2 regions of the Zhaonella formicivorans genome follow, and region 1 is predicted to be linked to the other one. Evidence: a T-box and tRNA genes for the amino acid it is inferred to sense, from the RefSeq annotation. Region 1 holds a T-box; the other holds one or more tRNA genes.
What was found. A T-box is a leader RNA that pairs with one kind of tRNA and senses whether it is charged. The one in region 1 lies ahead of thrS (threonine--tRNA ligase), so its partner is inferred to be a tRNA-Thr.
Positions count from the first base shown of each region.

Region 1 (12,076 bases):
GATCGTTCCAACGGTTTGGGTGGCGGCTTTGCCGCTTACGGGATTTACCCGGAATACAAAGAATTTTATGCTTTGCATATCTTCTATGAAAACATCAAAGCCAAGGATGAGACAGAGCAGTATTTGAGTACGATGTTTCGCATTGAAGATTCCGGTAAAATACCTACCCGTAAGGTAAAATCCATTACCAACACTCCTCTGATCTGGAGGTACTTTGTACTACCGAAAACAGATATGTTAGCGGAACTTGAATTGGATGAAAAAGAACTGGTTGTCCAGGCGGTTATGACAGTCAACAGTGAGTTTCCCGGAGCCTATGTTTTCTCCAGCGGTAAAAACATGGGAGCTTTTAAAGCTGTTGGCTACCCGGAAGAGGTGGGAGAGTTTTACCGTCTGGATGAGTACAAAGGCTATGTCTGGACAGCTCACGGGCGTTTCCCCACAAATACCCCGGGCTGGTGGGGCGGGGCCCATCCCTTCACTTTGCTGGACTGGTCCATTGTCCATAACGGTGAAATATCCTCTTACGGCGCTAATAAAAGATACTTGGAAATGTTTGGCTACAAGTGTATGTTGCAGACGGATACAGAAGCCATCACTTATATTTTTGATTTATTGCTCCGCAGACACGGGCTGCCATTGGATGTGGCTATTACTGCAGTAGCGGCGCCATTATGGTCCCAAATTTCCAGAATGGAGCCTGAAAAGCAGGAACTGGTGAAAGCTATCAGGACCGTTTACAGCCCCCTTTTGATCAACGGGCCCTTTTCCATCATTTTGGGCAGCAGTCAAGGCTTTGTAGCCTTAAATGACCGGCTTAAACTGCGTTCTCTGGTAGCCGCAACCAAAGGTGACTTTCTGTACGTAGCCAGCGAGGAGTCCGCTATCCGGGAAGTTTGCCCTAAACCGGAAAAAGTATGGGCGCCAAGAGGCGGTGAGCCGGTTATCGGGCTCTTGGAAAACACTGGCGAGTATACTGCAACCGAAGCTTTACATGTTATAAGCGCTTAAAGTTAGTCGTTAGTCCTTAGTTTCGTCAGTTGCCAGTCACCGAACGCCAGTCCCCAGTGTTGAAGACCATATTAAGTCTTAACACTGCTAACTGAGGACTAGGGACTTTGCGGAGCCCGTTACTGAGGACTAAGGGCTCAAAGCTCGTTTGTCAAAGGCCGATTGAAATGATTTAGATATATTAGTTCATAGAAAGAGGGTTAATAATGACACTAAGCTACACTACACCGGCTTTTCTAATCGAACGTAATAAAGATAGATGTATTGACTGCCAGGTTTGTGTACGGCAGTGCGCTAACTCCGCTCATAAATGGGATGCGGAAGAAGAAAAAGTTGTTTCTGATGATTCCCTGTGCGTTAACTGCCACCGCTGCGTAGTGATGTGTCCCACCAGGGCGCTTTCCATACGTAAATTTCCCCTGGAATACAGGGAAAATGCCCATTGGACTGCGGCCACAATCACTAACATTTACCGGCAAGCAGAAACCGGCGGGATTCTCCTGACAGGTATGGGGAACGACAAGCCATACCCCGTTTACTGGGACCGTATCTTGCTTAACGCCAGTCAGGTGACCAATCCGTCTATTGACCCGCTGCGGGAGCCAATGGAGGTGAAGACTTTCCTCGGCAGGAAACCGGATTGCTTAAAAGTCAAGGACGGGAAGCTGGCAGAAAAGCTTCCTCCCCAGCTGGAACTGGATGTGCCGGTGATGTTCTCCGCCATGTCCTTCGGATCTATCAGCTTAAATGCTGTTAAATCCTTAGCCCGGGCAGCGGAAATGGAGGGAACCTTTTTTAATACAGGCGAAGGCGGCTTACACCAGGAGTTAGTTAAATTTGGCAGAAATGCCATTGTGCAGGTTGCTTCCGGCCGCTTTGGCGTGCATCCCGAATACCTGGAGGCCGGCGCAGCTATTGAAATAAAAATAGGTCAGGGCGCTAAACCCGGGATCGGGGGGCACCTGCCCGGAGAAAAAGTGGGCAAGGAAGTTTCCCAGACTAGAATGATTCCGGAAGGGACCGACGCCATCTCGCCGGCACCACACCACGATATTTACTCCATTGAGGATCTTCGGCAGCTGATTTATTCCTTAAAGGAAGCTACTAATTATGAAAAACCTGTATCAGTGAAAATTGCCGCAGTGCATAACGTGGCTGCCATTGCTTCGGGGATTGTCCGGGCTGGCGCCGATATGGTGGTAATCGACGGTTTCCGGGGAGGTACCGGCGCCGCACCTTTGATGATCCGTGATAATGTGGGTATCCCTATCGAATTGGCCTTAGCGGCTGTTGATTCACGCCTGCGCAGCGAAGGGATCCGGCATCTTGCTTCTCTGGTGGTAGCAGGCAGCATTCGGAACAGTGCCGATGTGGTTAAAGCCGTAGCCTTGGGTGCCGATGCCGTATATATTGGCACCGCCGCTTTGCTATCTTTAGGTTGCCACTTATGTCAAAAATGCTATACCGGCAAGTGCAACTGGGGTATAGCCACTCAGGACCCCCAGCTTGTTAAAAGGTTAAATCCTGAAATAGGCGCTGAAAGGGCTGCCAACTTGCTCCGTGCCTGGAAACATGAAATTAAGGAGATGCTGGGCGGAATGGGTATCAATGCCCTGGAAAGCCTGCGCGGAAACCGCTTGATGCTGCGCGGCATCAATCTCTCTGACCGGGAGCTAAATATTTTAGGTATTAAAGCGGCTGGGGAATAGGAGGTCAGACAATGAAAAAAGTTTATGCCAAGGAAGAGTACTGCGTAGGATGCAGACTTTGCGAAGTACACTGTGTGGTTGCCCACTCCAAATATCCAAACGATATTATTAAGGCATTCAAAAAGGATACCAATCGCCCTTTGCCCAGGGTAATTGTGGAAGAAGAACGGCCAGTTTCTTTTGCCCTGCAGTGCCGGCATTGCGATTATGCATACTGCACTAAAGCCTGTATTACCGGGGCTATGCGGAAGGACCCGGTGACAGGGATTGTCACAAATGATGAAGAGAGATGCGTGGGCTGCTGGACTTGCATCCTTGCTTGTCCTTTCGGTGCTATCAAAAGAGATGAGTCAGGTCATAAAGTTGCATCCAAATGCGACTTGTGCAGCCAGACAGCTTTAACTCCCGCTTGCGTAGAGCACTGTCCTAACGGGGCTCTGCTTTTTGAAGAACGGGACAACTAAAGTCACCAGTCGCCAGTCCTTACTCCCCAGTTTGCGAGGCGGTTTGGAACTATCACATACTGTTGATTGTTGAAGAGGGGGAATAACATGAACTACGTAATCATAGGGAATTCGGCTGCTGCTGTCGGGGCGGTTGAAGGCATCAGAAAAATAGATCAGACCGGGAAAATAACCCTTATTTCCGATGAGCCTTATCATACCTATTCCCGGCCTTTAATCTCCTATTACCTGGCCGGAAAAGTTACAGAGGAAAAAATGCTCTATCGGGAAAGAGATTTCTATGAGAAAAATAAGGTTACGGCCTTGTTAGGTGAAAAAGCAGTTGCAATCGATCCGGAAAGGAAGACTGTGCAACTGGCAAACGAAAAACAAATTCCTTACGATAAGCTTTTAATAGCCACAGGGGGAACCCCTTTTATCCCGCCTATAGAGGGGTTGGACAAAGAGGGCATTTATACCTTTATCAAACTTGATGATGTCAAGAAAATCAAAGGGGTTGCAAAAAAAGGCGCAAAAGCGGTTATTGTCGGTGCCGGTTTAATTGGTCTCAAGGCCGCCGAAAGTTTGGCCAAGCTGGGCGTAGAAATAACCATTGTAGAATTGGCGAACAGGGTGCTCAGCGCCATTTTAGATGAAGAAGCAGGCCAAATTGTCCAAAAGCATTTAACCGGTCAAGGAATCAAGCTGGAACTGAATACCACCGTACAAAAAATAGAGGGTGGAAGCCATGTCACAGGTGTAACTTTAAAAGACGGCCGGCAGATAAACTGCGATTTTGTAATTCTTGCCATTGGTGTCAAGCCTAACACTGCAGTGGTTGAAAATTCGCCGGTTAAAGTAAACCGGGGCATAGTAGTTGATGCTTACATGCAGACCAATGTTCCCCATATCTATGCCGCGGGTGACGTTGCTGAAGGGTACGATCTGGTATATGGACAAAAAAGGGTTCTGCCCATCCTGCCCAATGCCTACAGGCAAGGGGAAACGGCAGGGCTGAATATGGCGGGCCATCATGTGAGCTACACCGGCGGTTTTGCCATGAACGCTATTGAGATTTTCGGGCTGCCCATGCTGACCTCAGGAATTATTGCTCCGCAAGGGGATAGCTATGAAGTGTTGGCCAATATTGATCCGGAAAAAGCTGCTTACAGGAAAATAGTGCTAAAGGATAATATAGTGTCCGGCTTTATTCTTTTAAATAAGGTGGACAGGGCAGGTATACTTACCGGCTTGATCAGCCAGCAAGTTAATGTGGAGACATTCAAGGAAGATTTGTTGAATGATAATTTCGGCTATATCCACTTGCCGGAGGAGCTGAGAAAAAGCCGTATGTTGAAGGGAGTGGAGGCTTGATGGTAAATATTGATGCTAAGGGAATTTATTACGCCGACTTAAACAGGAATATCCGTCAGACTTTACTCGACGGCGCCAAGGAGATCTTCTTGAAAAATGTTAACGGGCAGAGGTATATCGGCACGGGAATAAGCGGTAAGCAGAGAATAACCATCGATGGTACGCCTGGCAATGACATGGCCGCCTATATGGACGGCCTTACTCTAATCGTTAACGGCAACGCTCAGGATGCTATTGCCAATACAATGAACGACGGCACAATTGTGATCCATGGCAGCGCAGGAGATACTACCGGTTACGCTATGCGGGGCGGAGAAATCTACGTGCGGGATAACGTGGGGTGCCGGGTCGGCATCCACATGAAAGAATATAAAGACAAAGTGCCCGCTATTGTCATTGGGGGTAAAGGCGGCGATTTCTTCGGGGAATATATGGCCGGAGGAGTGCTGATACTTTTAGGACTTAACCTGAAAGACGGTGAGGAAATAGTGGGGGAATACTGCGGCACCGGCATGCATGGGGGCGTAATGTATATCCGCGGGGAAGTTGAACACTACAAGTTAGGCAAGGAAGTCAAAAGCGTTGAAATGGCTCAAAAAGACTATGAAGTATTGGGAAAATATGTGACCAAGTATTGTGCCTATTTCGGCGGGGATCCTGATGAAATCCTCAGCACCAAATTCAGTAAATTGATTCCGTTTAACAAAAGGCCTTACGGCAATCTATATGCGGGCGTGTAATTCATCCGGTTTTATTGAATTTGCCTAACCCCAATGGTATAATTTTTCTAAAGTTCAAAAAATGCCTCTGGATTAAAGAAAGGGTGTTGTAGTTGAGCTACGAGCTAATCGTAATCGGAGGGGGCCCAGGGGGTTATGTTGCTGCTATCAGGGCAGCCCAACTGGGAGCTAAGGTTGCTGTAGTGGAAAGAGATGCGGTGGGCGGAACTTGTCTTAACAGGGGATGCATACCTACTAAAGCTTTAATAGCCAGTACGTCTACCTTGGCCAATATAAAACATGCCGCCGATTTTGGCATTAAGGTTGATGGTTTTAGTGTGGATTTCAGCCAAATTATGGCCAGAAAAGATGCTATAGTTAAGCAGTTGATTGGCGGTATAAATTACTTATTTAAAAAGAATAAAGTTGACTTAATTACCGGTACTGCTAAACTTCAAGGAGCCGGTAAAGTAGAAGTTGCCAAAGCTGATGGTACTACTGAACTTTTGGAGACGAAAAACATTATTTTGGCAACCGGCTCCGAGCCGGCTTTGATCTCCGCTTTGGGGTATAATGGGAAAACTGTAATCACCAGCAATGAGGCTCTGGAATTAGAGGCGATTCCCGAGAGTTTACTGGTAATTGGCGGAGGGGTAATAGGCTGTGAATTTGCCACCATTTTTGCCGAGCTGGGAACCCAAGTGACCATTGTTGAAGCTATGCCTTCTATTTTACCTTTGATCGACCAGGAGTTAACCCGAAGGTTAACAACTATTCTTAAGAAAAAAGGCATAACTGTTAGGACCAACGCCATGATTAAATCGGTGAGCCAAGCAAATGACGGCATGGTGGCTGTGCTTGAAAGTGGTGAGGAAATCACTGCGGAAAAAGTGTTAATTTCAATTGGCAGGACTTTCAATACCAAAGGCTTAGGTTTGGAGGAAGCAGGGGTTGCTCTAGGGCCCAAAGGTGAAATCCTGGTCAATGAATACTTAGAAACTAATGTTCCTGGGATTTACGCTATAGGGGATGTAACCAACAAAATTCAGCTTGCCCATGTAGCCAGTTCCCAGGGTATAGTTGCAGTGGAAAATATTTTTGGCGCAAAGAAAAAAGCTATGGACTACTCTGTGGTCCCAAGCTGTATTTTTACATCACCGGAAGTTGCCAGCGTAGGTATTTCCAGCCAGGATGCGGAAGCCCGGGGCTTAAATGTTAAGATAGGTAAATTTCCTTTCCAAGCCAGTGGCAAGGCCCTATGTATCGGTGAAACCGATGGTTTGGTTAAATTTATTGCCGATGCTGAGAACGACAAAATTTTAGGTGTCCATATTTTAGGGCCTCATGCTACGGACCTTATTGCCGAAGCGGCTCTGGCTATTCGCATGGGGGTCACGGCGGAACAATTAGCAACAACAATCCATGCCCATCCCACATTGGCTGAAACTTTAATGGAAGCTGCAGAAGGAGTTCATGGAAAGACTATACATGCCTAATAATTGGAGGATTTTATATGCCGTCTAGATTCCCTGCGTGGATGAAACGAAAACTGCCTGCGTCAGCCAATATAGCCGCAACGAAAGAGATACTGGAGAAGCTGGGGCTCAACACTGTCTGTCAGAGTGCTATCTGTCCCAATATGGGCGAGTGTTTTGCCAATAAGACTGCTACTTTCATGATCCTTGGCAACGTTTGTACCAGAAACTGTCGTTTTTGTGCCGTGGAGGGAGGACATCCGGCAGTTGTCAACCCCCAGGAAGCTGAAAATGTGGCTGAAGCGGCTAAGCAGCTGGGCCTGAGACATGTAGTAGTAACTTCTGTAACCAGGGACGATCTGCCCGACGGAGGTGCAGGGCATTTTGCGGCTACGATTACTGCTATCCGGAAAAAACTGCCTAAAGCGGTCATAGAAGTGTTGACCCCTGATTTCAAAGGCGATGAGACTGCAATTAAAACAGTTACAGAAGCAAAGCCCCATATTTTTAATCATAATATTGAAACAGTCCCAAGGCTTTACCCGTCAGTTCGTCCGCGGGCGGACTACCGGCGCAGTTTGAATTTGCTGGACAGAGTAAAACATTATGGTCCTGGCATTTTCACTAAATCAGGACTTATGGTTGGGTTGGGTGAGAGCAATGAGGAAGTCTTGCAGACATTACAAGATCTACGGTCTGTTGGCTGTGATATAGTCACTATCGGCCAATACCTCCAACCGTCTCGCCGGCATTTAGAAGTACATGAATATGTCTCCCCGGAAACTTTTGCTGAGTATAAGGCTATTGGCGAAAGTTTAGGTTTTAAATATGTAGCTTCGGCTCCCTTTGTGCGTAGCTCTTTTAATGCCAGGGAGTTTTCGGAACTTTATATGATGCAAAGCTCGTAACGAACAGCGCCTGGGTTCATTCCCGGGCGCTATCCTTTTGCTATATCATAGCTAATAATTTCCGCCCAGCAGCCCTTGACAAAAGTATTGTCACGCGGCATAATATAAAAGTAGCTTTTGCCGAACAAGATAATATGGGCCTATAGCTCAGTTGGTTAGAGCGCTTGCTTGACATGCAAGAGGTCTCCCGTTCAAGTCGGGATAGGCCCACCATAAAAAGGGATTAGCACGGTTTTATACCCGTGTTTTTTTGTTTATAATAGCTGTTACCGGTAACCTAGGGTTGTTGAAAATAGATCAAAGTATTTCCCAATTGTATACAAATAATATCCCACACATATAATAGTACCAGGAGAAAGGGGTGAAAACGATGTCGCAGATTTCTATTGCCAGTTCAAAACACATCGATTTCATCCGCAATAGACTTGATGATGAGTTCAAGTTGTTGCAGGCTGAAGGTGTGAATATAAATCTTCAGGAAAAAGCCAGGGGAGATTACACCTTTCTGGGATGCAATATGTCACAAGACAATAAGGCACTTACTTGCCCAGACCATATTCTTTTAAAGCACTACATCGCTAAAGTCATTTCAGAAGTGATTGTAGCCAGATGGGAAGAACACCTGGTTAGGGGAATAGTGAAAAACCATTATTACTATTTCAACGAGGAAGAACGTCAAAACATTCTGGAACGGGCTCAGGAGATTTTGGCCCGGGAAGATGAGGTACCAAGAAAAAATAAGATACTATTAAAAATCGTGGATTATCTGGAGTCCCACGATGACTTGATTTTAGACGGGTTTATCAAATTTAGGCTTAAAGAATATCTAAATGAGTTGGAAGAAGCTGTAGACCAGGCGGTAGACGATTTTTTAATGGAAAAAGAGTATAATGAGTTTATTCGTTTACTGCGCTATTTTGTTGAAATTCAGGAACCCAGGGTTGAAAAGGTGAATGTACTTTTAAAACCATCAGGCTATTTTCAATTGTACGATGGCAATGAAAATATCATCACCAACGAATACTTAGAGGGATTTATAGTTGATTTGCCGGAAGGAGATATAAATTACGAAGATCTGCTCATCAGCACGCTCATTACTATTGCTCCGCGACAAATCGTGCTGCACCTGCCAGACCAAAACAAAGTAAAAAGTACAGTCAATACAATTAAAAGTGTTTTTGGCGAGAGAGTTACCATTTGTCCCGGCTGCAGCAGGTGTTTGAGTTCAAATCAGAAAAAAAATACTTAGTTTAAAGGCTCTGGTGCAGGGCCTTTTTCGTTGTCATCCATGAAATTATACTCGCATAAATATTGTGATAAATTAGGCATAAATGCTTTAGTTCCTCTCCTGGTAATCCACACTGCTCAAGGTTGCACATAGCCTCTAAATTTGCTATATTGCTAAATATAATAGTGAAGAGGGGCAAATCATGAAACTTACTTATCTTTCCATACCTTTGCTCGGTGCGGTAATTGGTTGGATTACCAATGTTTTAGCAATAAAATTAATTTTCAGACCTCATGAGCCGTGGAAAATTCCCCTAATCAACTACACCGTTCAAGGGTTGATTCCGAAAAGAAAAGAGGAAATTGCGAAAACCTTGGGAAAAGTAATAGAACAGGAGCTAATTTCCCTGGAGGATATTCTGGAGCATTTAAAAGCTAAAGAAATTCAGCAACAAGTTATAGAGGTAATAGTACCGCTCATCAGGCAAGCAGTTCTCAATCGGCTGCCTCCCCTTATACCGGTATCCTTGCGGGACATTTTAGCATCGGTCATTACGGAAATTCTTAGCCGTGAAGCCCCCGGACTTTTTAACCAATTTTCCACTGAATTGGCCGGGGAGATCAGGGAGCATTTGAGTTTTGCCCAGATTGTAGAAAACAAAATAATGCAGATGGATTGGTCAAGCTTGGAAAACCTTGTTTTGAGCTTGGCGCGCCGGGAACTGCGTCACATCGAGGTTTTGGGCGGTATTCTCGGTTTTCTGATTGGACTGGGGCAATTGTTTTTAATGCAGCTTTTCCCGGGCATTTGACATAGCTGTTTATGAGAGCTATAATTATTTACAGTTATAATTATAATTAACTATGCTACAAGCCCAATAAATTCATAATGAGGTTACGATGAAAGGGAGAGTAAACTGTTCCTAATGCCTCAAGAGAGGGGATACCTCGGCTGGAAGTTTCCCCAGGCATGTACAGTTGAAGACCACCCTGGAGTTCCGGGACGGAAACTTTAGTATGTTCCGGCGCGCTCTGGCGTTAAAAGAGTAAAGGGAGAAAAAGACAGTCTTTTTCTAACAAGAGTGGAACCGCGGTGCTGCCGTCTCTTAGCGAGGCGTGCAGCTTTTTTATTACAAGTAGGAAAGTATATTCTTCCTTAATTTATCACTTTCCTTTACGAGTAACAAAAAAAACTTCCTTGGTTTAGCATTATTCTATGCTCTTTTATTACCAAAGTCTAGAGGAGGTTGTTTGCAATGTCGATAGCTAAAGTCACTCTAAAAGACGGGTCAGTCCGGGAATTCCCTATTGGAACTACCATGGGAGAGGCTGCTGCCCAAATCAGTCCTAAATTGGGAAAAGAGGCTATAGTAGCTAAATGGAACGGTGAAGTGGTGGATTTATCTACACCTATCGCCGAAAATGGCAACTTGGAAATTTTAACTTTTGAAGATGAGGAAGGGCAGTGGGCATACCGCCACAGCAGCGCGCATATTTTAGCACAGGCAGTGCAGCATCTTTTTCCCGATGTGAAGTTCGGGATCGGCCCTGCCATAGCCAATGGGTATTACTACGATTTCGATACGGAACATGTTTTTACACCAGAAGATTTGGCTGCTATTGAGGCTGAAATGCAAAAGATAATAAAAGAGGACTATCCTTTTGTACGCAAGGTTGTCTCCAGGGAAGAAGCTTTAGACTTCTTCAGTGAGCGGGGAGAAAAATATAAAGTGGAATTGATCAGGGATCTGCCTGAGGACGCCGTGATCAGCATGTATCAGCAAGGAGACTTTACCGATCTCTGCGCAGGCCCCCATGTGCCGTCTACCGGCAAAATTAAGGCTATCAAACTCATGAGTTTAGCTGGGGCTTATTGGAGGGGCAGCGAAAAAAATAAAATGCTGCAGCGGATTTACGGAACATCATTCTTAAAAAAATCTCAGCTGGATGACTACCTCTATAAATTAGAAGAAGCTAAAAAACGTGACCACCGCAAACTGGGGGCTCAGCTGGGACTTTTTTCACTGCAGGAAGAAGGGCCGGGTTTCCCTTTTTTCCACCCCAAAGGGATGGTTTTACGTAACGAGTTGGAAAGATTTTGGAGAGAGGAACACCGTAAATGGGGCTACTTGGAAATCAGGACGCCAATTATCCTTAACCGGTCCCTTTGGGAAAGATCCGGTCACTGGGATCACTACAAAGAGAATATGTATTTTACCAAGATTGACGAAATGGATTTTGCCATTAAGCCCATGAATTGTCCGGGTGCAATGCTGGTCTATAAAACTGAGCAGCATAGCTACAGGGATTTCCCGTTACGCCTGGCAGAGATGGGCTTGGTGCATCGACATGAAAAATCAGGAGTACTCCATGGTTTAATGCGAGTAAGGGCTTTTACGCAAGATGATGCTCATATTTTTATGTTGCCTTCACAAATTACGGACGAAATTAAAAATGTCATTGATTTGGTAGATCAATTCTATAATATTTTTGGGTTTAAATATCATGTAGAGCTTTCTACAAAGCCTGAAAAAGCAATGGGTTCTGCAGAAATTTGGGAGCAGGCAACTGAAGCTTTACGCCAGGCTTTGGAAGAAAAAGGAATGGACTATATTGTCAACGAAGGAGATGGCGCTTTCTACGGTCCCAAAATTGACTTTCACCTTGAAGATTCGTTAGGTAGAACCTGGCAATGTGGCACTATCCAGCTTGACTTTCAGATGCCGGAAAAATTTGATTTAACTTACATTGCCGAAGACGGGCAGAAACATCGCCCGGTAATGATTCACCGAGTAGTTTTCGGAAGTATTGAGCGGTTTATCGGTATTTTAATCGAGCATTATGCCGGCGCTTTTCCCGCATGGCTTGCCCCGGTTCAGGTCAAAATATTGCCAATTACTGACCGCCAGCTGGATTATGCTTATCATGTAAAGAAACAGCTGGAAAGAGTGGGATTTAGGGTGGAAGTTGATGCCAGGAATGAAAAAATCGGTTATAAAATCCGGGAGGGCCAAATGGAAAAAGTTCCATATATGCTGGTTGTAGGTGATAAAGAAATGGCGGAAGGAACGGTGGCCGTAAGAAAAAGAGGCGTTGGTGATACAGGTGCCGTACCTGTTCAGGAGTTTGTCACTTTATTAAGCAAAGAAGTGGCAGAAAAGGAGTAAAATAATTTTAAAGCCATTCGTAAGCATTTAATTTCATATTGAT
Region 1 covers NZ_CP085524.1:578,605-590,680, forward strand. The annotation lists gene EYS13_RS02805 (class II glutamine amidotransferase) at 1-1,011, shown strand, start outside; gene EYS13_RS02810 (glutamate synthase-related protein) at 1,218-2,720, shown strand; gene EYS13_RS02815 (4Fe-4S dicluster domain-containing protein) at 2,732-3,184, shown strand; gene EYS13_RS02820 (NAD(P)/FAD-dependent oxidoreductase) at 3,272-4,537, shown strand; gene EYS13_RS02825 (GltB/FmdC/FwdC-like GXGXG domain-containing protein) at 4,537-5,277, shown strand; gene lpdA (dihydrolipoyl dehydrogenase) at 5,370-6,752, shown strand; gene lipA (lipoyl synthase) at 6,770-7,639, shown strand; tRNA gene EYS13_RS02840 (tRNA-Val) at 7,776-7,852, shown strand; gene ytxC (putative sporulation protein YtxC) at 8,010-8,888, shown strand; gene EYS13_RS02850 (DUF445 domain-containing protein) at 9,070-9,678, shown strand; T-box leader at 9,758-9,976, shown strand; gene thrS (threonine--tRNA ligase) at 10,129-12,033, shown strand.

Region 2 (12,076 bases), 260 kb from region 1:
ATCCGAGCAACTGCGCAGCATGATACGGGAAACTGTATTGAATACTCAGGATTTAATCTATCCTTTATTTGTTATCCACGGGCAAAAAGTGAAAAATCCCGTGGCTTCAATGCCTGGAGTTTTTCAGCTTTCCGTTGATGAATTGTTGCGGGAGGCCCAAGAAGTGATTAACCTGGGCATTCAGGCGGTTATTTTGTTCGGTATCCCGGAAAGCAAAGATCCTGTTGGCTCGGGGGCATATGATTCCAGCGGCATAGTACAGCAGGCTGTACGGGCTTTGAAAAAGGAGTTCCCGAATTTAGTAGTGATTACCGATGTATGTTTATGTGAATTTACGGACCATGGCCACTGCGGAATAGTACAAAACGGAGAAATTCTAAACGATTCGACTTTGGAGCTTTTGGCACGAACGGCATTGTCTCATGTTGAGGCAGGCGCTGATATGGTAGCGCCGTCCGATATGATGGACGGGCGGGTTAAAGCTATACGCTCCTGTTTGGACGAACATGGTTTTGCCCATATCCCCATCATGGCCTATTCTGCCAAGTATGCTTCCGGTTTTTACGGGCCTTTCAGAGATGCTGCCGGCTCGGCGCCTCAATTCGGAGACCGCAGGAGCTACCAAATGGATCCCGCCAACCGGGAAGAAGCTCTGCGGGAGGTACAATTGGACATTGAGGAAGGCGCCGATATAGTAATGGTTAAGCCGGCACTGGCCTACCTTGACATCATTAGGGAAGTTAAAGACCGGTTCCATTATCCCGTAGCTTGTTACAATGTCAGCGGTGAATATGCTATGGTGAAGGCCGCGGCCCAAAAGGGCTGGATCGATGAGCAGAAAGTAGTGATTGAATTTCTTACCGGTATGCGTAGAGCCGGGGCAGACTTGATAATCACCTATTGGGCTAAAGATGTGGCAGAGTGGCTCAAAGCATAGCTGGTACAGGAGGTGTATGCATAGTGATTATTTCCTGGAATTCAACTAATCAATGCAACATGTATTGCGATCATTGTTATCGTGATGCCGGGGCTAAAGTCAGTGATGAGCTGTCAACGTCGGAAGCTAAAGCGATGTTAACCGAAATCGCTAAAGCCGGTTTCAAGATCATGATTTTCAGCGGCGGGGAACCTCTAATGCGAGGAGATATTTACGAGTTAGTAGCCTACGCCAAGAGTCTGGGCCTACGACCGGTATTCGGTACTAACGGTACTTTAATCACCCCTGAAGTTGCCGAAAAGCTCAGAGCAGCCGGCGCCTTAGGTATAGGAATCAGTTTAGACAGCATAGATCCGGAAAAACATGACCGCCTGCGCCGCTACGAAGGCGCTTGGGAACAAGCTGTAGCAGGCATGAAAAATTGTAAGGCCGCAGGACTCCCTTTCCAGGTGCATACTACGGTCTTTGACTGGAATTACGAGGAATTAGAAAAAATAACCGACTTTGCCGTCGAATTGGGGGCTGTTGCCCATCACTTTTTTTTCTTGGTGCCTACAGGTCGGGCGGTAAACATTGAAGAGGAATCTTTGCGGGCAGAGCAATACGAAAAAGTCCTCACCAGAATTTTAGAAAAACAAAAGGAAGTGGCAATCGAGCTTAAGCCTACTTGTGCACCCCAGTTCATGCGCATTGCCAAGCAGTTGGGAATGGAAATGCGCTTTCAAAGGGGATGTCTGGCCGGTACCCATTACTGTATCATCAGCCCCAAAGGTGACGTTCAACCATGCGCATATTTAAATATCCCATTGGGGAATGTTCGGGAAACACCATTTAGTGAAATCTGGAAATCCAACCCCATACTCAATAAACTGCGCACTTTAGATTACGGCGGCGGATGTGGTTCATGCGCATATAAAAAGGCTTGCGGTGGCTGTAGGGCAAGAGCTTACTTCTATAATGACGGGGATTATATGGCAGAGGAGCCCTGGTGTCTTTATCAGGGAAGACGGGGGGCTTAATAGGCAGTGGATAATCGCCAAGAATTAACTCCGGCCGAAAAGAGATTGCTGACCGCTATCCAGGAAGGTTTGCCTATTGAACCGGAACCTTTCGCAGTTTTGGCCGAGCAGCTAAAAACAACTGAAGAAAAAATTCTGGAAATGCTGGCTAAATTAAAAAAAGAAGGCTATATCCGGCGGATTGGTGCTGTCTTTGATTCCCGCAAGCTTGGCTACGTCAGTACCCTCTGTGCCTTGAAAGTTCCAGAGGATAAATTAAAATCTGTTGCCGCCTACATTAACAGCCTCCCGGGCGTAACTCATAATTATCTACGCCAGCATGAATACAACATGTGGTTTACATTGATCGCTCCTTCGCAAGAGGCTTTGGAAGACGCTATCTCCGGCATCAAAAAAATAACGGGAATTTCCCAGCTGCTTAACCTTCCGGCAGTCAACTTTTTTAAAATCAACGTTAATTTTAACTTAAAGGAAGGTGCTCCCGATGTTGAATGAACTGGAAAAAGCAATTGTCAGGGAACTACAGGGTGATCTCCCGCTAGTCAAAAAACCTTATCAAGCAATTGCCGAACGGCTGGGTATTACCGAAGAGGAGTTGCTCCAGAAAATGCGGGAGATGAAAGAACGAGGTATAATCAGAAGGTTAGGGGTAGCTTTGTGTCACCGGGAAGTTGGTTTTATGGCAAATGCCATGGTAGTGTGGATCGTTCCGGAAGAAAGAGCTGCAGAGGTTGGAAAATTAATGGCTGCTTTCCCTGAAGTAAGCCATTGTTATCAACGTCCAACTTATCCTGATTGGCCTTACAACTTCTTCACCATGATCCATGCGAAAACGGCGGAAGAATGTGAAAAGGTTGCCGCCAATATCTCCCGGACAGTCCAAATAGACGATTATCAGTTGTTATTTAGCACCGAGGAACTGAAAAAGTCCAGTATGCAGTATTTTATGGAATAGATTAAGGATGGTGATAACGTGGCGCTTGAAATGCGGCGTTCACAGGAATTATTTGCTAAGGCAAAAGAATTGATTCCCGGGGGCGTGAATAGCCCGGTCAGAGCTTTTAAAGCGGTTGGCTTAAATCCTCCTTTTATTCAAAGCGGGAAAGGTTCGAAAGTAACAGATGTAGACGGCAATGAGTATATTGATTATGTTGCTTCCTGGGGGCCTTTAATCTTAGGCCATAATCATCCCGAAGTATGTGCTGCTTTGAAAAATTGTATTGATGAAATAGGCACCAGCTTCGGCGCCCCGACTGAACTGGAAAATATTATGGCGGAAATGGTAACTAGTGCTGTACCTTCCATAGAAATGGTAAGGATGGTTAATTCGGGCACTGAAGCAACTATGAGTGCGCTGCGTTTAGCCAGGGGATACACAGGAAGAAATAAAATTGTCAAGTTTGAAGGGTGCTATCACGGGCATGCGGATCATTTGCTGATTAAAGCAGGCTCCGGCGCTTTAACTTTGGGAGTACCTGACAGCCCCGGCGTTCCTGCAAATATAGCAAGCAATACTATTACTGCGCCTTATAATGACCTTGAAACCTTGCGAAAAATTTTTGCCGCGGAAGGGGATGATATAGCTGCGGTAATAGTTGAACCCGTAGCAGGCAACATGGGGTGTGTTCCTCCCTTGCCAGGATTTTTACAGGGCCTGCGCCAATTAACAGCTGACTATGGGGTATTGCTCATTTTTGACGAAGTTATGACCGGATTTCGGGTAAGTTATGGAGGGGCACAGGAGCTGTATGGAATAGATCCCGATTTAACCTGCTTGGGTAAAATTATTGGAGGCGGTTTGCCCGTAGGCGCTTACGGTGGCAAGAGAAAAATTATGGAACAAGTTGCGCCTGCCGGTCCGGTATATCAGGCAGGTACTCTGTCCGGCAATCCTTTGGCAATGACCGCAGGTATTGCAACCCTTAATCTTTTGAGCAAACCCGGCGTTTATACCGAATTAGAAGAAAAATCCGCCCTTTTGGAGGCAGGTTTAAAAGAAGCGGCCGAATCCAGTGGCGTTAAAGCTACATTTAACCGGGTGGGAGCGATGTTTTCAGTTTTCTTTACAGCTCAACCGGTTACCGACTATAAAAGTGCGTCCACCTCAAATTTGAAAGCTTTTACTGCCTATTTTAAATCCATGCTGGAACAAGGAATTTACCTGGCACCTTCGCAATTTGAGGCAGGCTTTATGTCCTTGGCTCATAGTTGGGAAGACATTGACCGTACCATCTCTGCCAGCCGTAAGGCTTTTCAGGCAGCTTATCAGGCACAAGTTGAAAAATAGAAACTTTTTAGTAAGAACGTGTATGAAATTAAAAAAAGGGGTCATAATAGAAGTACACACTCACTTCTTCATAGACCTCCTTGAGCCAACAGGCCAGCAGTACTGCTGGCCTGTTGGTATTTTTTAGCCAATTGTCCTGAGCAACATCACAGCCCCCATTCCAGCCAGCACTGTCCAGACCATGCTTTTGCTTGTCTTGGCTACCAGAAATGCAGGCAGAGCAGCTATTAAGTATTCATTATGCGAGGCAATGTTGAGTTGCCCGTTTCTAATCAGCAGGCTGGGCAGTAAAAGGGCTGCCAAAATTGCAGTTGGAATATAGCCAAGCCATTTTAACAACAGATCAGGAAGCTGAAAATTTTTAAAAAGCACCAAAGGCAAAACCCTTGGCAAATAAGTAACTAGGCTCATGCCAAGCAGCAACCAGACTATTCTGCTATCCACTTTTCGCTGATTACACCTCCCGTAGCTCCCAGAATAGCCGCTAAAAGCACTCCCCAATTGCCAGGAATGTAAAGAGCCGCAAAGAGCGAAAAACCTCCGGCCAAGCAGGCCACTAAATAAGACCGCTTGTTGCGCAGCGTGAAAAAAAGCAAAGCAATAAACATGGCAGGTAAAGCAAAATCCAAGCCCCATTTTTCTGTCGAGATTAATGCTGAGCCGGTGCTGGCCCCTAGCCAGGAAGCGCTTATCCAACCCAAATGAGATGTTAAGCTTAAGCCCAAATGGTAGCTTTGGTGGGGCGGTTCATGGCTATACCTGGCGGTTGATACTACAAACGTTTCGTCAGTAAGCTCGTAGGCTAGCAAAGGAATAACGCGTGGCGAAAAATTCCGGAAATGTGGCAAGAGTGCGGTACTCATTAAAAAATGCCGGAAATTAACAAAGAAAGTGGCTATAATTATGGCCATATTGCTGGCGCCTGAGCTTAACATACTTACAGCAATAAATTGAGCTGAGCCGGCGTAAACAAAAAGCGACATCAGAACTATCTCCAGTGTTTTCAGACCGGCCTCGGCTCCCAGCAAACCAAAAGCAAAGCCAAGAGGCAGGTAACCTAATGCAATTGGCAGTGCATCCTTGAGTCCAACAATAAATAGTCCTGTAGACAAATAGCTCACTCCGTTCTTGCCACCAAGTTAGGTGTTTGTTGCTCTGTCGGGGTATAGACAGGAATACTTATATTATAAGTCGAATATTATGGTAAATCTACATTTTTGGAGGTGGAAAAGAGTATGGACCGTATAACGGCCATTGATATAGGAACACGTAGTGTTGTCGGTATAACTATGGAGAAAGAGAAAGAAAATTACAAGATAATTGCCTCAGCAGTCGAAGAACATAAGGAAAGGGCAATGTACGACGGCCAAATCCACGATATTCCGTTGGTTGCAGAGGTTGTGCAAAATATCAAGCAATCATTGGAAAAAATACTAGGGGAAAGAATAGAGGAAGTGGCAGTGGCAGCTGCAGGTCGTTCGTTAAAGACCGCTAAGGGAAAAGGGTGCTTCCAGCTTGAACTTCGGGAAATTACTCTCGAAGATATACTAGGCTTGGAAATGCAAGCGGTACAAATGGCGCAACAAAATTTACAACAAGAAAATGCTTTAGATGCAGAGTACTACTGCGTGGGTTACAGTATCACCAATTATTTTCTTGATGGCAGCCGCATCGTTAACTTATTGGGACAAATGGGTGAAAAGATGGAGGTTGAGGTGATCGCCACATTTCTTCCAAGGGTGGTTATTGATTCTTTATTTGCTGTTCTAAAACGCACGGGTTTAAAAATGCGGAGTTTGACCCTGGAGCCAATTGCGGCTGCGGAGATGGCTATACCAAGCAATATGCGCCAGTTGAATCTGGCGCTGATTGATATCGGTGCGGGAACTTCAGACATTGCCATTACTTCCGATGGTTCTGTAAAGACCTATGCCATGGTACCTGTTGCTGGGGATGAAATTACAGAAAAAATAGCCCAGGTTTTTTTACTGGATTTTCAAACTGCCGAAAAGGTCAAAAGAGGACTCAGTAAAAAAACAATACGTTTTCATGATGTACTCGGCAATGCTCATACTGTACCGACCGACAAGGTGAAAGAGGTAATAGACGATACAGTGGATGACCTTGCAAAACAAATAGCCAATGCGCTTTTGGAGGTAAATGGGAGAGCTCCGCAGGCGGTAATTTGTGTTGGCGGAGGCAGCCTCACTCCCGGCTTAATCGCGAAAATTGCGGCGCACCTGGAATTGCCCGCCAACCGCATTGGAGTCAAAGGCAAAGAAATTCTCAAAGGAATAAAAGGCAAAATCAACAATTTAAGTGTGCCGCAAATGATCACTCCCTTAGGTATTGCGATTAGCGGTTTAAAGAATTTAGGTTTTAGGTTTATGGAAGTTGGGGTAAATCAAAGACCGGTAAGACTGGCGACTTATCAAAAATCAACTGTAGCAGATGCCTTGATTGCTGCAGGCATTAATTTAAAATATCTCTATGGTAAGCCTGGCAAAGCCTTGGCTGTAGAAATTAACGGCCAGTTAACATTTTTACGCGGGCACAAAGGCACTCCTGCCCAGATCTTTCTTAATGATCGGCCCTGTAAATTAGAGGATAACATCACAAAAGGAGATCAGATTAAATTTATTCCTGCAGTGGATGGCAAGGACCGCATAGCTACTTTGAAAGAGGTCGTAAATTTAAATCCGCTGCGGATCTTGGTTAATGACCAAGAAATTCATGTTAAGCCGCAGGTCAAAGTGAACGGCAGAGCTGCTGATGCTGATTTCCTTTTGGAGGATAATTGCAAAATAGAGTACCACACTGTGAACCGGCTAGGGGAGATACTAACTTTATTGGGTTATAAACATGAAGAAATTGCTGTCCTAAAAGTAAACGGAGAAAATGCCGACATGAGCACTTTGCTACAGGAAGGGGATGTTTTAGAAGTTAAAACCGGTGGAAATACCGATCCAGCGCGGGCTAATTTTAAAATCTTTTTAAATGGACAAAACATGGAGTTTGAGTGGCCTAAAAAAACACCGCCAATTTTGTCGGATTTATTTGCTTTGCTGGATTTTGATTTAATGGCCCAAAAGGAGAAAGGAACTCTTGTCATGAAAGTGAATGGGGAAGAGGCGGGTTTTACTACAGCTTTAAAATATGAAGATGATGTTGAACTGCACTGGAAGTAAAATGATGACTAACAGAAAATATCTTGAACTAAATTGAACAAAAATAGAAAAAAATAATTTTGAAGGTTTGACAAATCCTGATTTCATGTTATAATGAATAATGTTCTGGTTAAAGAAATGCGGCAGTGGCGGAATTGGCAGACGCGCTAGATTCAGGTTCTAGTCCTGATTAGCAGGGTGGGGGTTCAAGTCCCTTCTGCCGCACCAGTAAGTAGAGGCTTTAGGTTTGTGCATCCTAAGGCCTTTTACTTTTGTTTACTATTTTCTTGTTTGTGCAGTTAAGCATTTTTAGGGCTATAATGGTCAAGCTCGGCAGGCAAACGGAAGAGGGAAAAATTATGCAGGAAGTTAAACGTGTTTTGCAAAATGGGGAGCATTTTAACTTCGTTTGTAAGATGTGCGGCAATTGTTGCAATGAGATGTTAATCAAGTTAACCCCTTACGATATAATCCGCTTATCAGCCGGTTTAAATCTGCCAACTCACGAATTTATCCCCCAGTATGTGCTTTTCTTGAAACTGCAGGATACGGGTTGGTTTTTGCCTGTCTTAAAGCATGTGAAAAAAGGGGAGTGTTTATTCAAACGGGGCAAAAAATGCCGGATCCATCCTTACCGGCCGTTGCCATGCCGGCTATTTCCGGTAGGCCGCAGCGAAGAAAATTTTGTTTTACAAATGAGTTTATATTGCAAAGGCCTTTTAACAGGATGCCGGTGGAACCTTAATAGCTGGCTGGAAGCATCTGAGGCGATAACTTATCTGGAAATGAGCAAACTCTACTATGATTTTATGGAAGAAATATTACAAAGCTATGAACTTAAAACTATAAGCGACAAGCAATATAAACTGTTCTTTAAAATAGTTTATGATTTTGACGGGGCCCGTTTGGATTTAACTTGTTCCGGAATAAACGATAAAACGAAAGTGAAATACTGTTTAGCTATGGGAAAATGGTTTCTGGAGCGGTTTAGTGAACCTCACCTGCTAGAAGAATTAAGCGAAGAACAATTTCTGGATGCTTATGAAAAACAGGGAAGGATGGTTTTAAAACAGCTTATAGAACAACAATAAGTCTTGGTGCAGCACCAAGACTTATTGCCTTCAGTTTTGACTAGCATAAACCGTTAATGACTGGACAGTCGGATTCCATACAGTTTTCACAGTCTTTTTCCCTAAGAACACTAGGTCCTGATTTTTCATTTTTGCTTTGGTAATCTTTTTGTTCAGACATGCTTGCTACACCATCCTATTTGTAGTTTAAATGCTAACATCGCTTAATTTGCTAAATTTCCCGTTTTTTTATGTATCAGTGTAGCGATAAAGCAAAAAAGAACAAAACACCTTCCTTGCGAAGGTGTTTTGTTCTTTTTATGGTTATGGCTGGGGCGGCTGGATTCGAACCAACGCATGGCGGATCCAAAATCCGCTGCCTTACCGCTTGGCTACGCCCCAATCAAGTGGTGGAGAGAGCTGGATTCGAACCAGCGAAGGCATTGCCAGCAGATTTACAGTCTGCCCCCTTTGGCCAACTCGGGAATCTCTCCATGAAAATGGAGCCGACGATGGGATTTGAACCCGCAACCTGCTGATTACAAGTCAGCTGCTCTACCATTGAGCTACGTCGGCGTTGGCGGAGCCGACGGGAATCGAACCCGCGATCTTCGGCGTGACAGGCCGACATGTTAACCGCTACACTACGGCTCCTGGTGACCCGTAGGGGATTCGAACCCCTGTTACCGCCGTGAAAGGGCGGTGTCTTAGACCACTTGACCAACGGGCCATATTATTTTGTCTACTGGTCGGGGCGGAGGGATTTGAACCCCCGACCCTCTGGTCCCAAACCAGATGCGCTACCAAGCTGCGCTACGCCCCGACAACGACAAGTGTTATTATAGCTAATATTTTTTTTTGTGTCAACATTTTTAAGCTGGTATGATAGTGTCAAGTAACTGTAGGATTTTTTACGAAAAAAATTCACCTATCCGGTTCAGAGCGGTAGCCTCGTTGTAAATTTGCCTGATATTTTTTGATTAATTTTTGAATTATATGGTTGTATTGCTAATATTTTACTATGAAGATACATATTATTTCTGGTTGCCCTTAGCACAGGTCTATGCAGTAGCGGCTAGTGCCCTGAGGGCCTTGGTCAATGGACTCTGGGGTCCTTTCAGGATGGGCATATTCCGAATCATTTCTATTGCCACGTTCCTTTGGATTGTTCTCTTGGCCCTTTTTAGTTTTTCTGCGTCTACCTGTAACGCTTTTACCGGTTGTTTTTGCTGGGCCAGGTATATTTCCTTTATATTTAACCCGTTGGCTTTGGCTGCCCGAAGGCTGGCCATTTGTTCGGCTCCTGCTTTGCTCCATCCCCCTGGCCGATTGCTTAATCTGGCAGATAGTATATGGCTTACGTGTCCTTCTGCGCTGCATCCCTGCACTTCTTCACGGTATCGGTTACGCGCTTCTATCCCATCCCACTGCCCCCGAATGTACCGCTTCGTTTTTGTAATCGCTTTCTGGCGCTCTGGACGGAGTTTTTGGGCTTTATCCAATACAACCATTACTTTTTCCAAGTCACTGCGCTTTATATGTTCCCAAAGGGCTGCTTGTAGTTTGGGCTCAGGGCCTACAGCGGCTATTATATATTTGCTCAGGTGGAAGAGGTCAAGTATAAATATGGACTTGGGTATTATTTCTGTTCCGCTGCGAATCCACGCTGCTCCGTCCCCGTTTATATAAATCCTTTCTATCTGGTCTAGTTCATATTGCTTTTCTATATAGTCAGGACAGCAAACCATAAGTCGTCAATGGTCTTGTACGGTCCGCTGAAATAGCGGGCATTCCGGAGCCGGTTCCTACCCCGGCTTGCTTTTTCTATTCCTTCATGTACATAGATCAACGGTATTTGCATCCGTCCCTTTTTTCCCCACTGGGCTACGTGGTCCTCGTCTGCTTCTATGTACAAAATCCTCACCCTTCGCTTTTGCGCAGGTATTATATCATCGCTACTCAAGGGCACTTTAATTCTGTCTATGGTATTCTTGACTGTCTGTCCACTCAAACTTTCTCCCCATCCGTACTGCTCCGGCCCTCTGCCGCTACGACGGTAAGATTGTTCGGTAGCCATGTCAGCCAATACGGACTTAGCTGCTGCATCCACCCGCATGTGTGGTGTATATCCGGCATAGTCGTCAACTAAATGAGCGTAGGATTGGGTTTCTTTATGGTAAAAGTAGGTACGATGATAGCTCATTTCTCCAAAGACTGTGACCACATGTTTCTCTTCTTGACGCCGCTCAACCACCCAACCGGGACGTTCTTCCCGGTGCTCAACCAGATAAGCATCCTGGGTTTCCAGGACCATCTTCAGTATGTCTTTTCCCAATTGGTTAAGGATCTCTTTAACCTTGATTTCCAACTCCGGATATGTGATTTTTCTCTCTAAAGCCTCAATTACGTTTTCCCCAACCAGCAGGAATTTATCCCATAAGTGTTGAATTATCTTTTCCATAAGACCTCACCTCTCGAGTCTTTTTGCCTTAGGGCTTAAGGCTCCGTCTTTCGCCAGACGGTGAGGTCTTATTTCTTTCCCCTGCCCTTTTTTTCCTGCAGGGTATCCTACAGTAATTTTACACTAACAGCTGGTATTTCAATTCTTTAGAATCCTTTAGAATCCTAAGAATCCTTTAGAAAATTCTTTAGAAAATAAATAAAGGACTTTATTTATTTATTTCTCAAGCAGGCAAATGTTCATAAACTCAGCATGTAATTTTAGAGAAAGATGCTTGACACTTAAAAAAACTATACATTATTCTCGTAGGAGAATCGATTGACTAGTGAGGTATGAAAAAAAATGATTAAAATAGTTACTGACAGCACGGCTTATTTACAACTCCAGGTCCTTAAAGAGCTGGAGATTGCTGTGAATTATTAGAACCTTAATTCAATAAAAGGAATTGTTTGGATTAAAGCGCAGTAGAATTAACTGAGGATGCTTTTTTGGGGGGACATGGTTTATGTTAAAAAAAGGACTATGGCTGGCGCTTTTTGTTATTGCGTTAGTTCTTCTTGGCAACTGTCAGGAGAAAAAAACAACCCTAGGAGTTATACAAATTGTGTCACATCCTTCCTTAGATGCTGCCAGGCAAGGTTTTATGGACTATTTAGAAGAGAGTGGTTTTGAACCGGACAAAAATATTTTGATCAGCTATGAAAATGCCCAGGGAGATGAAGAACAAGCGAGATATATTGTAGATAAATTTACTAAGGAGAAAACGGACTTAATCCTTGCTATTTCTACGCCAAGCGCCAGAGCTGCCATTTCACAGAACCGTATCCCAGTTCTGTTTACAGCTGTAACCGATCCTGTAGGTGCCGGGCTGGAAGAAAAGTTAAATAATTCAGCAAGGCTAATTGCCGGCGTCACAGATCTTACCACTGGTTGCGCGCAGCTTCAATTGCTGCGGGAACTGCTTCCGGAAACCAAGACAATAGGAATTATTTACAACAAAGCGGAAAGATATGCTGCGTTGCAGGTTGAAAGGTTACGGGAAAGTGTGGCAGACTATAACATGACCATAATTACCAAAGAAGTTGAAAACGACATGGAAGCAGTGCATGCAGCCAAAAATCTTTTGGGTGAGATT
Region 2 covers NZ_CP085524.1:840,923-852,998, forward strand. The annotation lists gene hemB (porphobilinogen synthase) at 1-937, shown strand, start outside; gene nirJ2 (putative heme d1 biosynthesis radical SAM protein NirJ2) at 934-1,956, shown strand; gene ahbA (siroheme decarboxylase subunit alpha) at 1,963-2,451, shown strand; gene ahbB (siroheme decarboxylase subunit beta) at 2,441-2,911, shown strand; gene hemL (glutamate-1-semialdehyde 2,1-aminomutase) at 2,942-4,243, shown strand; gene EYS13_RS04150 (AzlD domain-containing protein) at 4,367-4,687, opposite strand; gene EYS13_RS04155 (AzlC family ABC transporter permease) at 4,672-5,355, opposite strand; gene EYS13_RS04160 (cell division FtsA domain-containing protein) at 5,479-7,431, shown strand; tRNA gene EYS13_RS04165 (tRNA-Leu) at 7,551-7,638, shown strand; gene EYS13_RS04170 (YkgJ family cysteine cluster protein) at 7,770-8,501, shown strand; tRNA gene EYS13_RS04175 (tRNA-Gln) at 8,808-8,882, opposite strand; tRNA gene EYS13_RS04180 (tRNA-Tyr) at 8,889-8,974, opposite strand; tRNA gene EYS13_RS04185 (tRNA-Thr) at 8,982-9,056, opposite strand; tRNA gene EYS13_RS04190 (tRNA-Asp) at 9,059-9,134, opposite strand; tRNA gene EYS13_RS04195 (tRNA-Glu) at 9,135-9,210, opposite strand; tRNA gene EYS13_RS04200 (tRNA-Pro) at 9,227-9,303, opposite strand; gene EYS13_RS16195 (UPF0236 family transposase-like protein) at 9,542-10,228, opposite strand; gene EYS13_RS16200 (UPF0236 family transposase-like protein) at 10,204-10,941, opposite strand; gene EYS13_RS04210 (ABC transporter substrate-binding protein) at 11,447-12,076, shown strand, end outside.
Region 2: it has a tRNA-Thr gene. The T-box ahead of thrS (threonine--tRNA ligase) is inferred to sense a tRNA for this amino acid. The anticodon was not compared.